2 linked regions of the Algoriphagus machipongonensis genome follow. The protein of the gene in region 2 interacts with the protein of the main gene of each other region in a pairwise test. Links are inferred from orthologs where the notes say so. Each region holds a gene or a part of one and is shown on either strand. Other genes may lie near its edges.

Region 1 (7,461 bases), 2.5 Mb from region 2 along the record:
CACCTAATCGAGCATAGACAGAGCCTAATTCCAGTCCGATTACTCCACCTCCAATAACAACCAAGTGCTTCGGAGTTTCTTTTAGATTTAACGCCTCCGTTGAGGTGATCACTCTATCCTTATCCAACTTAATAAATGGAAGGTTAGAAGGTTTAGAACCTGTAGCTACTATGATGTTTTTACCCTGAATATCTGAAGAGGACCCATCGTCCTTAGTCACTTTCACAGTGGTTTTATCCACAAATGAACCAACACCTTGATGAACTTCAATCTTGTTTTTCTTCATCAAGTACTGAATGCCATCGGTATTTTGTTTTACCACGTCATTCTTGCGGGTAATCATCTGCTTCAAATCTACTTTTAGATTGCTCAGGTTGATTCCGTGAGTTTTAAAAGTATGTGCCGCATTATGATAATGCTCTGAGGAATCCAATAAAGCTTTGGACGGAATACAGCCTACATTCAGGCAAGTTCCTCCCAGTGTCGGATATTTCTCAACAATGGCGGTCTTCATCCCAAGTTGCGCACAGCGAATCGCTGCTACATATCCTCCAGGACCAGAACCGATAACTATAACATCATAATTCATTTTCGAATATTTTTCTATTAATAGATCAATTTGAGTTTTTTGTAATAGATCAAACTGCTTGTATTTAGTATTTAGTATTTAGAGAGCCTTAATCAGATTAATTAGCATTTTCTTTATTATTTCAGCCCTGTCTTTAAAATCTAAATACTCCTTATCTTCCAAGTACCCTAATTTTTGAGCTAGTAAAAGCTCATTTTCTACTTCATTTAAAGAACCTAATGAATAATGTAGAAAATTTCTGAATTCTGCATTCCCACCCCTACCAGCACCTTCTGCTATATTATTTGAAATAGAATATACTGCACGGTTTGTTTGGGACACCAAAGAGAACTTTTCAAAATCAGGATATTTGCGTGTCCTTAAACTGACTAAAACAGCAAGATCTACAGACTTTTTATATACTTCCAAATCTTCATATCTATGCCGCCCCAATTCTATATACTAAATTCTAAATACCATATACCATCTTACACTCCGAACAACAATCTTTCTGGTTCTTCTAGTAATTGTTTAACTCTTACCAAGAAGCTAACTGACTCACGTCCATCGATGATTCGGTGATCATAAGAAAGTGCCAAATACATCATCGGAAGAATGACTACTTCTCCATCAACAGCCATTGGGCGCTGTACAATATTGTGCATACCTAGGATGGCAGACTGAGGTGCATTGATGATCGGAGTAGACATCATGGACCCGAAGATTCCTCCGTTGGTCAAAGTGAAAGTACCACCTGTCATTTCATCAATAGAAAGTTTATTGTCTCTCGCTTTGGTAGCCAATCTCACTACTTCTTTCTCTATTTCGTCGAAGCTAAGCGTTTCAGCATTTCTGATTACTGGAACAACCAATCCTTTTGGCGCAGAAACTGCAATGGAAATATCACAATAGTCATTGAATACCATTTCATTGCCATCAATCTTAGCATTTACTGCTGGCCACTCCTGAAGAGCTACGCAAACAGCTTTCGTGAAGAAAGACATAAAGCCAAGGCCTACGCCATGCTTCTCCTTGAACTTCTCCTTGTATTTACTTCTCAGATCCATGATTGGCTTCATGTTCACCTCATTAAAGGTGGTAAGCATTGCCGTTTCATTTTTCACAGAAACTAATCGCTTAGCAACCGTCTTTCTCAAGGAAGACATTTTCTCTCTACGCTCATTTCTGGATCCTAAAGCTGGAGCTGCCTCTGCAGGCGATGCAGGTTTGGAGGAGGAAGCTGCTGGAGCTGGAGCCGGCTTCTTCGCATTTTGTGCATCCTCTTTGGTGATGCGTCCGTCTTTACCGGAACCGCTAACAGATTCTGGAGAGATCCCTTTTTCTGATAATATTTTTGATGCTGCTGGAGAAGCGTGCCCTGTAGCATAATTTGTATTTCCTGATGCAGGTGCAGACTCTTTACCAGAACCCGTTTCTGTCTCTGGTTCAGCAGCAGCTTCAGGTTCACCATCAGTCACCTCAATCTTACAGATCAGGCCACCTATTTCTAAGGTATCACCTTCAGCGGCAACATGTCTCAAGATACCAGATGCTTCAGCTGGCAACTCAAATGTTGCTTTATCAGAGTCCACTTCAGCAATAATTTCATCCAATGCCACATATTCACCTTCCTCTTTGAGCCAATTCGCCAAAGTCACCTCTGTAATAGATTCTCCTACAGTAGGAACAACCATTTCTTTTACTTCTCCGGTTTTTGAAGGGCCAGATGAAGGGGCTGGTGAGTCAGCAGTCTTTTCTTTTGATTCTTCTTTACTTTCGGAAGGAATTCCATCTTCATCTATGCTGCAAATGACAGCTCCAATTTCTAATGTATCTCCTTCTTGGGCTTTAATTCTCAAAATTCCTGTAGCCTCTGCAGGCAATTCAAAAGTTGCTTTATCAGATTCCAGTTCACAAAGGACTTCATCCATTTGAACTTGATCTCCATCATTTTTAAACCATTGCCCTACGGTAACCTCGGTAATGGATTCGCCTACTGCTGGCACTTTAATTTCTTTGCTCATGAGTTTTTCTTTTTAACCCTTACTGGTTACAGTGAGAGTTGGAACAAAATGATATGATTATTTTGGATTGGATTAGTTGATTTTTAAGGCTTTCGCTACAATCGCCTTTTGTTCTTCTACGTGAACTTTATTATATCCCGTAGCTGGTGATGCAGAAGATTTTCTAGCAATGACATCCATTGGCAATTCTTTATAAAGTAATCTTAGAATGTAATTCCAATAGCCCATGTTTTCTGGTTCCTCTTGTACCCAGATTACTTCAGCACCTTTATAATTTGCCAACAGTTCAATCATCTGCTTCTTGGGAAGTGGGTGAATCTGCTCAATTCTAACTATTGCTACGTTATCTATTTTTTCCTTTTCTCTGGCTTCTTCTAGATCATAGTAAATTTTACCAGAACAAAGTACCACTCTTTTCACCTTCTTGGCATCTACAGTAGTATCTGGTAGAATTTCTCTAAACGAACCTGAAGTAAATTCTGAAATTGGAGAAATCACTTTTGGATGTCTCAATAGAGATTTAGGAGACATGACAATACATGGTTTTCTGAAATCCCAAGCCAATTGTCTTCTTAGTAAATGGAAGAAATTTGATGGCTCTGTGATATTAGCTACCACGATATTGTACTCTGCTGATAATTGAAGGAAACGTTCCGGTCTTGCATTGGAGTGCTCTGGACCCTGTCCCTCATAACCATGAGGAAGTAACATGACCAGACCGTTCATACGCTGCCACTTGGACTCACCAGAAGAAATAAACTGATCAATCATCGTTTGTGCGCCGTTGGCAAAGTCTCCAAACTGAGCTTCCCAAATAGTTAAGGCATTCGGGTTGGCCATCGCATAACCATATTCAAATCCTAATACAGCATATTCAGAAAGCAGGGAGTTATAGATTTGAAACATCCCTATTCTTTCCTTCATCTCTAAAAGTGAGTTGTAAGGTTCATTAGTAGTAGCATCGTGAAGAACTGCATGTCTGTGGGAGAATGTCCCTCTCTGACAATCCTGGCCTGTGATTCTCACTTGTTTCCCTTCAATCAATAGAGATCCATAGGCTAACAATTCTGCAGCGGCCCAGTTCAATTCTTTCGTATTAAAGAACATATCTTTTCGCTGCTTCATCTGAGCTTCAATCTGCTTGATTGGCTTAAATCCTTTTGGGATAGCTGTTAAAGCATCAGCAACCTTTTTGATATCCTCTTCACTTATTCCTGTCTTTGGTGACTGATTAAAGTCTTCAGGGGTTGATCTTCTTAATGTTCCCCATTCTTCTTCAAACTTGGTTGCTTGATAAGGCAATGGTTTTTCCTTCACCATATTCAAGCGATCCTGAAGTAATTGACGAAACTCTGCATCCATCTGCTTGGCGATTTTAGCATCTAAGTCTCCTTTTTCTGTCAATCGCTTTACATAAATCTCTCTTGGATTTGGGTGCTTAGAGATCAAGTTATATAGCTCCGGCTGGGTGAATTTCGGCTCATCCGACTCATTATGTCCATGGCGTCTATAACAAACCATGTCTACAAAAATATCTCTGCTGAATTTCTGTCTAAATTCTGCAGCTAGCTTAGCAGCAAATACAACCGCTTCCGCACTGTCCCCATTGACGTGAATGACGGGTGCATCGATAATTTTAGCAACATCCGTACAGTATATCGACGAACGAGCATCATCAAAATCAGTGGTAAACCCAACCTGATTATTAATAACAAAGTGAATGGTTCCTCCAGTATTGTAGCCTTTAAGATCTGCCATCTGAGTTACCTCATAAACGATCCCTTGACCAGCTACAGCTGCATCCCCGTGGATGAGTATTGGAAGTGCTTTTTTCTTATCTCCTTTATATTCGGAGTCAATTTTTGCTCTAATAAATCCTTCCACCACTGGGTTAACAGCTTCTAGGTGCGATGGATTTGGAGCTAATTTTAGATGGACATTATTAGAGTTTGGCGTAACGATATTACTGGAATACCCCATATGGTATTTCACATCTCCGTCACCCATAGTCAAGTCAGGCTTGGCAGTACCCTCAAATTCCGAAAAAATCTGCTCATAGGTTTTACCCATGATATTTGCCAACACATTAAGTCTTCCTCTGTGTGCCATGCCTATCATCACTTCCTCTACACCTAATGTAGCTGAGGTATTGATTACAGCATCAAGAAATGGAATGGTGCTTTCACCGCCCTCTAAAGAGAAACGCTTCTGACCAAGATATTTTGTATGTAGGAAGTTTTCAAAAACAACCGCCTGATTCAATTTGAAAAGAATTCGTTTTTTCTCTTCTGTGGATGGATCAAAAGCTAATGCTTCTTTTTCAACTTTCGTTTTGAACCAATCCAGCATTTCAGGATCCCTGATATACAAATATTCAAAACCTATATTTCCTTCGTAGATTTTCTTTAAAGCATCGATAATCACCGAAAGCTTAGCAGTTCCTATCCCGATTTCTTTTCCAGCCTGAAATTCAGTATTCATGTCCTCTTGGCCCAAACCAAAATCTTTTGGGTCAATGAGTGCCTTCCGATCTCTTCTTTCTCTTACTGGGTTGGTTTTAGATCTCAAATGTGCTCTGGAGCGATGCGCATGAATCAAAGCACGAACTTTAATTTCCTTAGGCAATTGCTCCATGTCCATAATGGTCCCAGGAGTTGCCAATGCCCCATTCTTAGGAGTAGGTTGGCCGTTGCTAGAAACTGGAGTCTCTCCTGCCTCAACATCGTAATTTGTCAAGGCAAAGTCGAATCCGTCGAAAAACTCTTTCCAGCTTGGGTCTATTGAATTTGAGTCGCTTTTATAAGAAGCGTAAAGCTCATCTATGTATGAAATATGAGCGTTTGCTATAAATGAAAATTTATCCATGATGGGTTATTCAGATCTCCACAAAACTATGTGGTTATATTGATTTAAAAAAACCGCTTATTTGCTTTACCGAATATTTGTTGCAGAAAAGAAAACGATACTTAGTAAGTATCGCTATCAATTCTTTTTAAAGAACAAATGTTAATTCTTTAACTCTTTTACACAGAAAATGTTTCTATGGGAGCCAATCAGCAGGAGGATCTAATGTAGTGTCATCTACCACACGGCAATCATCTGGGATCAAACCATCCTGTTGACGAAAATCAAGATCTGCCCCATTGATATAAATTCTCTCCTCAACTTCTCCAGCAGCCATAAAGTAACCTAGAACCACTTCATTAGGATTGTCCAAGCTAATCATGTTGCCTCTGATATTCGCAGGCGGAGGATCAAATACGGATCCTGAAATCCCAACTTGCTGCTTCACTAATCGAAGAAATCGATAGGCCTCAGCAGTAATACTCAATTGTTTGAGATCAACTCTAAAAGTTGTGACAAACCTTAATCCATCATCAGGAATAAAGCCTGCTTTCATTCGAGTACTCAACCCATCAAAAACATCATCGTTTGACAGAAAAACAGAATAATTCCCTACTTCTTCTTGCACATAGCAGAGATTACAACAATCCTTTGGCGCCGGAGCTCTTGTTTCTCGGTCCACATAAAGATCAGGTCGTGTATGTAATTCATAAACCGAAGGACCATTTCTCCAATAATAGAAATTATTTTGGCCAGCAGGATCCTCTACATCCACATATATCCCAACACCAGAAGCCAAATTTATTTCTCCTTCCACAGGACTAGTTTCAGATCGAAAATATATATCCTGAATCGCTATTTCTGATTCTATTTTTTCTGGAAGAGAGGTATATACTTTTCCATCTGTTAACTGAATCTGTAATGTATAAGACCTTCCAACAATCGCCGAAAACTCATCTGGCGAGTAATACATACCACGATCATCTTTATCTTCAGCAAAGAAAGTCACTACCCCTTCATTATCTCGGACAATAACGGTAGCATTGGAAACAGGCCTTACCAAGCCTTCAAATACGCTTCCATATGTATCACTTCTTGTCAAGCGAATAACATGAGGACCTTTCCCACTAGTAACCATCCCATCTATCGTAAGGAGTTGGACTCCCTCTTCGACTTCCACAGCATATGGATCTATACAGGAAAACATAATCAACATAAGGAAAAACCAAGGCGATTTTCTAATCAACATCTGCATTAGAATTTAATAGAATAACTCAAACTAGGTAAAGGAACGCCTAAAACTGCTAATCTCATGGCTTGTGGCGGAGCACCTAGTTCATCCACAAAGAATAGAGAGAAAGGATTCTTACGAGCATACACATTCAGGATAGAAAAAGTCCAGTCGCCATCCCAAAATTTACCATCTCCAGGAATCTTAAAATTTACAGATAAATCAAGGCGATGAAAATCAGGCAAACGCTCTTCATTTCTTCTATTAAAATAAGCTAAACTATTACCACCGTAGTCAAATTTGGCTTCTGGAAAAGTCACTGGCCTTCCTGTGCTATACCCAAAAGTTGCAGATACAGAAGTATTGGTACTTACCTTGTAATTTCCTATGAAGGTAAAGTCATGGGGTTTATCATAGTTGGATGCATACCATTCCCCATCATTGATAATCTCTTCTTCAAATGGAGTGATCACTTGCCTTAGACTTCTGGAATAGGTGTAGGACACCCAACCAGTCAACCTCCCTAAGTTTTTCTTCACATACAATTCTATTCCATAAGCTCTACCATTTGCAGGAACCAACTCGGTCTCCAAGTGATTTTGCAAAATCAAGTTTGCCCCATCTTTGTATTCAATGACATTCTGAATGTCTTTGTAATAAACCTCAACAGAGGTTTCAAAAATATTGCCTTTGAAATTATTGTAGAATCCCAAAGAAATCTGATCCACGATTTGAGGTTTCAAGTATTGATCACTCAACTTCCAAACATCCGTTGGAGCAATGGTGGCTGTATT
Region 2 (7,075 bases):
ACTACAGCGGCTCCAACAGTCAAAAGATCCTCGTAAACCATGAATCGCTTGGTTAAAATAACTTCACTTTCATCCCTCCTTCTATAAACCTTGACTACATAATTCCCTGACTTGGTGACTCTTGGAACCTTAAACTCATAATGGATATAGGGGATTCTTGTGTTGACCGAATAATCATAATCCTGAACATTAAATTCATTATAGGCAATTAAAAAGTCATTGTTTTTCAATGCCGATTGCTGCCAATCAGCATCGCAATGGATCAACTTGGCCGTATACAACTCAGGATCATATGCTAGATCATCAAAAAACAATACCAAAGGCCTTCCTCCATTGATGGACACAACGGGAGCATCCAGCTGACTTCCGGTGGTTTCCCCCATAGGAAACAGCCTGACAGACTGAATATGATCTTTATAAACCTTATCTTCTATTACTTGGCCAAAAACATTGGTACCAAGCAATAAACTTATCAAAGTTAGAAGTCCTGTTAATCTTTTCATGCTCGTCAAAATAGTCAAATTGAAAAGCAAAATAAGCATCCCTAGGCGATTGTCTCCTGAATCATAGAAATTTGATCGACCAAAGCCTCCCATTTATCATTCATTTCATTCAATTGTTTATGAAGTTCTTGATGTTTGAGCTGGGCTTTTTTTGCTTCTTCATCATCAGAATATAGGGACGGATCCGCCATTTTGGTTTCAAGCTGACTCTTACTTTGCTCTAGCTTCTCTATACTAGCTTCAACTTTAGAAAGACTTTCCTCTAATTTCTTAAGCTCTTTTTTAGCTTGATTTAGCTCAACTTGACTTTTTTGAGGGGCAGGCTTCGATTTTTTCGGAGCTTTTTCAGCTGTAGGCTCCTTTTTCTCAACTTGTTGAGATTTCCAAAAAGCATACTCTTCATAGGTACCTGGATACTCCTTTATTTCATGATCTTCTATAAACCAGATTTTATTGGCCACTCCCTTGATGAAATGTCTATCGTGTGATACCGTTACAAAAGTCCCTTCATACTGCTGTAATGCTTGAATCAAAATATTGACCGACTGGAAGTCCAAATGGTTTGTAGGTTCATCCAAAAGCAGAAAATTGGCTTCAGAAATCAAGGTTTTCGCAAGGGCTACTCTAGACTTTTCTCCTCCTGATAATACTTTTATCTTCTTAAACACATCATCATTTGTGAATAAGAAGCATCCTAAGACATTTCTGAGTTCAGTTTCTGTTTTGGCACTTCCTTCCTGACTCATCTCCTGAAGAACCTCATTTTCTAAGGTTAAAGCTTCTAATTGATGCTGAGCAAAAAAGGATTTAATAACATTGTATCCTTCCTCCCTTTCGCCATTGATCTTTTCTGAGCCATCAATGATTCTCAATAAAGTAGACTTTCCCTTACCATTTGCTCCAATCAGTGCGATCTTATCACCACGCTCAATTCTTGCTGTCGTGTTTTTCAAGATGACATTTTCCCCATAAGCTTTTGACACATGGTCTAAAACCACCACATCTCTACCTGATTGCTTTGAGAATTTAAACTTAAAATTGACAGAAACTTGATCATCCACTACCTCGTGCACTTTCTCCATGCGATCCAATGCTTTAATTCTGGACTGAACCTGATTTGATTTGGTAGCTTTGGCACGGAATCGCTCAATAAACTTTTCCGTTTGTTTAATCATTTGCTGCTGATTCTCGTAGGCATTTTGCTGAATCTCCATACGTTCTTTCTTCTCTTCCTTATAAAAGGAATAGTTACCAGAATAAAGAGTGAGAGTCTGATTTGCTACCTCCACAGTACTGCTGATGCAATTATCTAAAAATGTTTGATCGTGTGAAACTACCACTACCGCTCCTTCGTAGGTTTTAAGATAGTTTTCTACCCATTGGATGGAAGGTAAATCCAAGTGGTTGGTAGGCTCATCCAGCATTAGTAGAGAAGGCTTTTCCAATAAGAGTTTTGCGAGCATCACTCGCATCCTCCAGCCTCCGGAAAAAGTTCTTAGCGGCTTTTGCAGATCAGAGGTTTTAAAACCAATTCCTTCTAAAACCTCCTCAGCTTTTGCCTTAATTGTATACCCTTCATTTGCTTCAAACTGATCCTGAAGTTTGGCAAGTCGATCCATAATTTCCTCAGAATGATCCGTTTCCATTTGGATAAGGACTTGGTTTATTTCTTCTTGCAGATCAAGGGTTTCTTTAAAAGCTGCCAAAGCCACATCGAGAATACTATCATCAGATTGGTAAGACAGCAAGTCTTGATTTAAAAATCCAATGGTACAATCTTTTGCTTTCTGAACTTCTCCCGATGAGGGTTGAAAATCTCCAGAAATAATTTTCAAAAGTGTAGATTTACCTGTACCATTCTGACCAACCAAACCTATTTTATCTTTAGGCTTGATATGGAGGTTGGCATTTTCGTAAAGCGGACGTCCGCCGATGTAATAGGAAAGGTTGCTGATCGATAACATGCCCCAAAAATAAAGATTAACCCGTTCATATACCTTTGAAAAAAGAACATTCTGATTTTGATTAGTTTACTTACTGTAAGACAACAATAATTATGAAAAGCTTATCAACATTTACATTTTCTATGCTTTTTGCAGCAGTATCTCTGAATGCAAATGGCCAGCAAGGAGGAGAAGCTTCTCTTCAAGCGATAAAAATTAACGACGATTCCAAAAAAATTGACATTTCTCAAGCGAAAGCTGAGGTTCAGTTGGACAAACTGTCTCTACCTCCCAACTTTAAGATTGAGGTCTATGCTGCAGATGTTCCCAATGCCAGATCATTAGCTTTGAGCGAGGAAGGAATTGTCTTCGTCGGTTCACGGCAGGAAAACAAAGTCTACGCAATCGTAGATGAAGATGGAGATGGCAAAGCAGATTCCAAATACATACTGGGTGAGGAAATGAATATGCCAAATGGCGTTGCCTATAGAGATGGTGATCTTTATGTTGCTGAGGTGAACAGAATTTTAAAGTATAAAGACATCAAAAACAATTTGAGTAATCCTACTTTTGAAGTGATTTATGATGGGTACCCAACAGAATCACATCATGGTTGGAAATTTATTTCTTTTGGACCTGATGGGATGCTTTATGTACCTGTAGGAGCCCCATGTAATATCTGTGATCCTGAAGAGGATATTTTCGCTTCTATCACTAGAATTGACGTCGATGCTTCTAGTCCAAGCCCAGAAGTGTATGCGCATGGCGTGAGAAATACCGTAGGATTCGACTGGAATCCAAAGACAGGAAACCTATGGTTTACTGACAATGGTAGAGATATGTTGGGTGATGATATTCCAAATTGTGAATTGAATAAAGTAACTGCTTCAGGACAGCACTTTGGCTATCCTTTTTGGCATGCCGGAGATGTAAAAGATCCAGAATTTGGAGAAGCAGGAGGACCGAAAAGTGATTATGTAGCGCCTGCTGCCTTAATGGGACCTCACAATGCACCGCTGGGTATGAGGTTTTATGAAGGAAGTATGTTTCCAAATGCCTACCAAAACCAAATCTTTGTTGCGAAACATGGATCTTGGAATAGAAGCAAAAAAGCAGGGTACATTGTAGCCGTAGAAAAGTTAGATGCAAACTCTAATGTAGTGAGCGAAGAAACCTTTATCGAAGGCTGGCTTGATGATGCCTCGCAAGATGTTTGGGGTCGACCTGTAGATGTTCAAGCTCTACCTGATGGCAGTTTGCTTGTTTCAGATGATATGGCAGGAGTTATTTACCGGGTTACTTATACCGGAATGTAAAAATTTGAGGGAAGTTTTCACTTCCCTCTTTTTATTTTAACCAATCTGGTTTTGTGGTGATTATTTCCGCCTGCAGTTGATTTAAGAGGTTGTATAGCCCAAAATAAGTCCTGTTGATATAAAGACCGTGACGTGAGCCTCTCGCCTGCCTAGACTTCTTAAACATGGCATCATTAGAAACCCGGTCGCCTAGCAAGAAGATCTGTTCAAAAAAGCTATCATCTGAAAAATCAAAACTTTCGGAATGGAAAGGTTTCCCAAGTAAGGATATCATCTCTTTAAAAACAGATTTGAAATACTTTTGCTCCTCAGGGGTGTCTTTATCCGATATAAACTCCAAGTCGAAGAATATTTGATCCAGCTCCTCTGCATTGATCAATAAATCTCTCTTGATCAAGGAGAAATAACCTTGGTAAAAATCCTCGGGAATTACTTTTACACACCCAAAATCAATCACCCCAAGTTGATCCTTATCCTGAACAATAAAATTACCTGGATGCGGGTCTGCATGCACCTGACCAAGGTTATGCACCTGATGATGATAAAAATCCCAAAGCGCCTGTCCTATTTGATTTCTGGACTTTTGAGAGGGATTGGTTTCTAACCATTCTTTTAGATGTTTTCCATCCATCCAATCCATGGTAATAATTCTCTCTGCACTTTGCTCTTCGTAATAATTCGGGAACTTCAAATTGGGAATCTCTGAGCAAGCTGCTGAAATTTCTTTCGACCTCTCCACTTCGAGTATGTAATCCGTTTCTTCTAGCAGTTTTTCCTCAACCTCCGCCATATAATGGTCCAGCTCTCGCTCATTCATATTCAACAGCCGAAGGGCAAATGGTCGAACTAACTTCAAATCCGAACTTACTGAATCTGCAATTCCTGGATATTGAATTTTAACCGCCAGATCCTGACCATTTTTTGAGGCTTTATGAACCTGCCCTATGGATGCAGCATTAACCGCAGACCTGGTGAAAGAGTCGTACATCTGCTCTGGTGATTTTCCAAAGTACTTTTGAAAAGTCTTCACCACTAACGGATAAGAAAGCGGTGGCGCAGAATATTGAGCCATGGCAAACTTGTCCTGATAGGCTCTAGGCAATAAGTTTTTATCCATTGACATCATTTGAGCCACCTTTAATGCAGAGCCTTTCAACTCACTTAAAGACTTATAGATGTCTGTGGCATTGCTTTTATGTAGTTCATCTTTGTTGAGATCATGCTGAACGACCTTTTTGGCATAATGCTTCACATAATTTCCACCAACTTTTGCACCAGTGGAAATAAATTTTGCAGCTCGCTGCACTTTAGATACAGGAATCGAAGTCTGCTCGGTTAGGTTATCTCTCATGGCTTATTTAGACTGGTACATAAATTTTGCGAAGTCCAAAAAGGAATCCAATGCACTTTTTCCCATCAAGTCAAAAGCTAAATTGACTGACTTTTCTATCGCTGCATCTGTTTTTTCAAATCTTGGAGACCTGTCATCAAGCCAGTATTTAAAAACAAACCAAAGTTGTATCCACATGGCTTCATCGTACTTTTCGCTGATATATGGCCTCTTTGCTATCTCTTCCGTTTCCTCCCCTTCCAGAATGATGTCATTCGCGAATTCTTTGAACCTTGCCTTAAACTCACTGGTCTCTTTAGGTAGTGCGGTGATTTTTTGACTTGTACTGGAATAGACACTTAGCAAATAAGATCTATTTTTCTTCAGTTCTTCAATCCAAGTAAAGAGAAAACCAAGAAATTTTTCTCTTGCACTGTATTCATTATAAACTTCCTCCGAAGAAATTTGCTTGATCGTCTCTTCAAAAATTTCTATCCAAACAGCTGATTTAATCGCATCAAAAGAGGAATACCAAACGTAAAACTCCTCTTCTTTCAACTTAATGTCTCTCGCAAATTTAAAGATCGATTTTGGAGCTGTGCCATGTTCTAAAACATGAGACTTAAATGCGTCAAGAATGATTTTTTTATAGTCTTTCTTAGTACTTTTTTTTGTTGCGGCAGTTGTCATATGGTATACTTTTATCTATATGCTTAACTGCTAAAAGTGGCTATTGGTTTATTATTTAGGCATAAAAAAACCGGAGATAAATCTCCGGCCCTATTTTATGCTCTTTATTTTACACCACCTTTTCAATCACCAAGTTGTGATTTGTATAAATACAGACATCAGCAGCGATGTTCAAACTCTCTCTTACCATTTCTTCTGCGGACATTTGAGGAGCAAATTGTTTCATGGCACGAGCAGCAGATTGTGCATACATACTCCCAGAACCAATGGTTGCAATTTCCATATCAGGCTCTATCACATCTCCAGTCCCAGAGATAATCAAAATATCATCTTGGTCAGCTACAATCATCATTGCCTCCAGTTTGCTAAGCATCCTGTCGGTTCTCCACTCCTTGGCCAATTCAACAGCTGCTCTTTTCATATTATTCCCAAAGGCACCCAGTTTTTCTTCAAACTTCTCTAGAAGTGTAAAAGCATCAGCCGTGGAACCAGCAAAGCCAGTCACAATTTTTCCACCCTGTAAAACTCTAAGTTTCTTAACTGTACTTTTTGCTACTGTATTACCTAAAGTTGCTTGTCCATCTGCTCCAATGACTACTTCTCCATTATGACGAATTGCGACAACCGTGGTAGATTTAATTCTTTCCATATTTTCTATTTTCTAAAACTTCTAGTAAAAATCTCAGTATCCTTTATTGACTCGATTAAAACCAATTTCTGCTTTATTACCAATAACCGTACAAAAAGCAAAAAGTCCTGAAATCAGGACTTTTTGGCAGTTTAATATTTGATAGATCAGACTAGCAGTCTGATTGGATCTTCTAATAGACTCTTCAGAGAAAGTAAGAAGGCTGAGCCAACAGCTCCATCTACTACCCTATGGTCGCAAGACAGGGTTACCTTCATCACATTTCCAACTTTCATCTCTCCATTTTTCACAACTACTGTTTCCTTGATCCCGCCTACTGCTAGGATACAAGAATCTGGTGGATTAATGATCGCAGTAAATTCTTCAATACCAAACATCCCTAAGTTTGAGATAGTGAAAGTATTTCCTTCCCAATCTTTTGGTTGCAGCTCTTTATTCTTGGCCTTACCTCCTAAGGATTTTGCTTGAGTAGAAATCTGAGAAAGAGTTAGGCTGTCTGCAAAACGAATGACTGGCACTAACAATCCTTCTTCTACAGCTACGGCCATTCCAATATGAACATGATCGTTATATCTGATTTTATCTCCCAACCAACTGGAGTTCACTTTTGGGTTCTGACGCAATGCAGCAGCAGAAGCCTTAAT

Evidence for each region.
Region 1: the proteins of ALPR1_RS14485 (region 2) and ALPR1_RS03955 interact in binary tests that used the Escherichia coli proteins (3 or more experiments, as listed by UniProt). The link is inferred for Algoriphagus machipongonensis from one-to-one orthologs.

What each region holds. Positions count from the first base shown.
Region 1 is NZ_CM001023.1:915,468-922,928, reverse strand. What follows is about bases 2,465-5,794. They hold ALPR1_RS03955 (2-oxoglutarate dehydrogenase E1 component), read right to left. Parts: upstream 5,458-5,794; coding sequence 2,665-5,457; downstream 2,465-2,664. Other genes in these bases: ALPR1_RS03950 (DUF4249 domain-containing protein), read right to left, coding at 5,633-5,794; odhB (2-oxoglutarate dehydrogenase complex dihydrolipoyllysine-residue succinyltransferase), read right to left, coding at 2,465-2,592. Outside these bases: lpdA (dihydrolipoyl dehydrogenase), read right to left, coding at 1-589; ALPR1_RS03965 (four helix bundle protein), read right to left, coding at 668-997; more of odhB, read right to left, coding at 1,057-2,464; more of ALPR1_RS03950, read right to left, coding at 5,795-6,685; ALPR1_RS03945 (TonB-dependent receptor), read right to left, coding at 6,691-7,461. UniProt on the Escherichia coli protein: E1 component of the 2-oxoglutarate dehydrogenase (OGDH) complex which catalyzes the decarboxylation of 2-oxoglutarate, the first step in the conversion of 2-oxoglutarate to succinyl-CoA and CO(2).
Region 2 is NZ_CM001023.1:3,444,176-3,451,250, forward strand. The notes cover bases 7-2,950. They hold ALPR1_RS14485 (ABC-F family ATP-binding cassette domain-containing protein), read right to left. Parts: upstream 2,468-2,950; coding sequence 545-2,467; downstream 7-544. Other genes in these bases: ALPR1_RS14480 (type IX secretion system plug protein), read right to left, coding at 7-503; ALPR1_RS14490 (PQQ-dependent sugar dehydrogenase), read left to right, coding at 2,590-2,950. Also shown: more of ALPR1_RS14480, read right to left, coding at 1-6; more of ALPR1_RS14490, read left to right, coding at 2,951-3,762; ALPR1_RS14495 (ABC1 kinase family protein), read right to left, coding at 3,794-5,113; ALPR1_RS14500 (TetR family transcriptional regulator C-terminal domain-containing protein), read right to left, coding at 5,117-5,782; ATP-dependent protease subunit HslV, read right to left, coding at 5,892-6,431; ALPR1_RS14510 (pyruvate dehydrogenase complex dihydrolipoamide acetyltransferase), read right to left, coding at 6,578-7,075. UniProt on the Escherichia coli protein: Genetic data indicate it may be involved in ribosome assembly or function.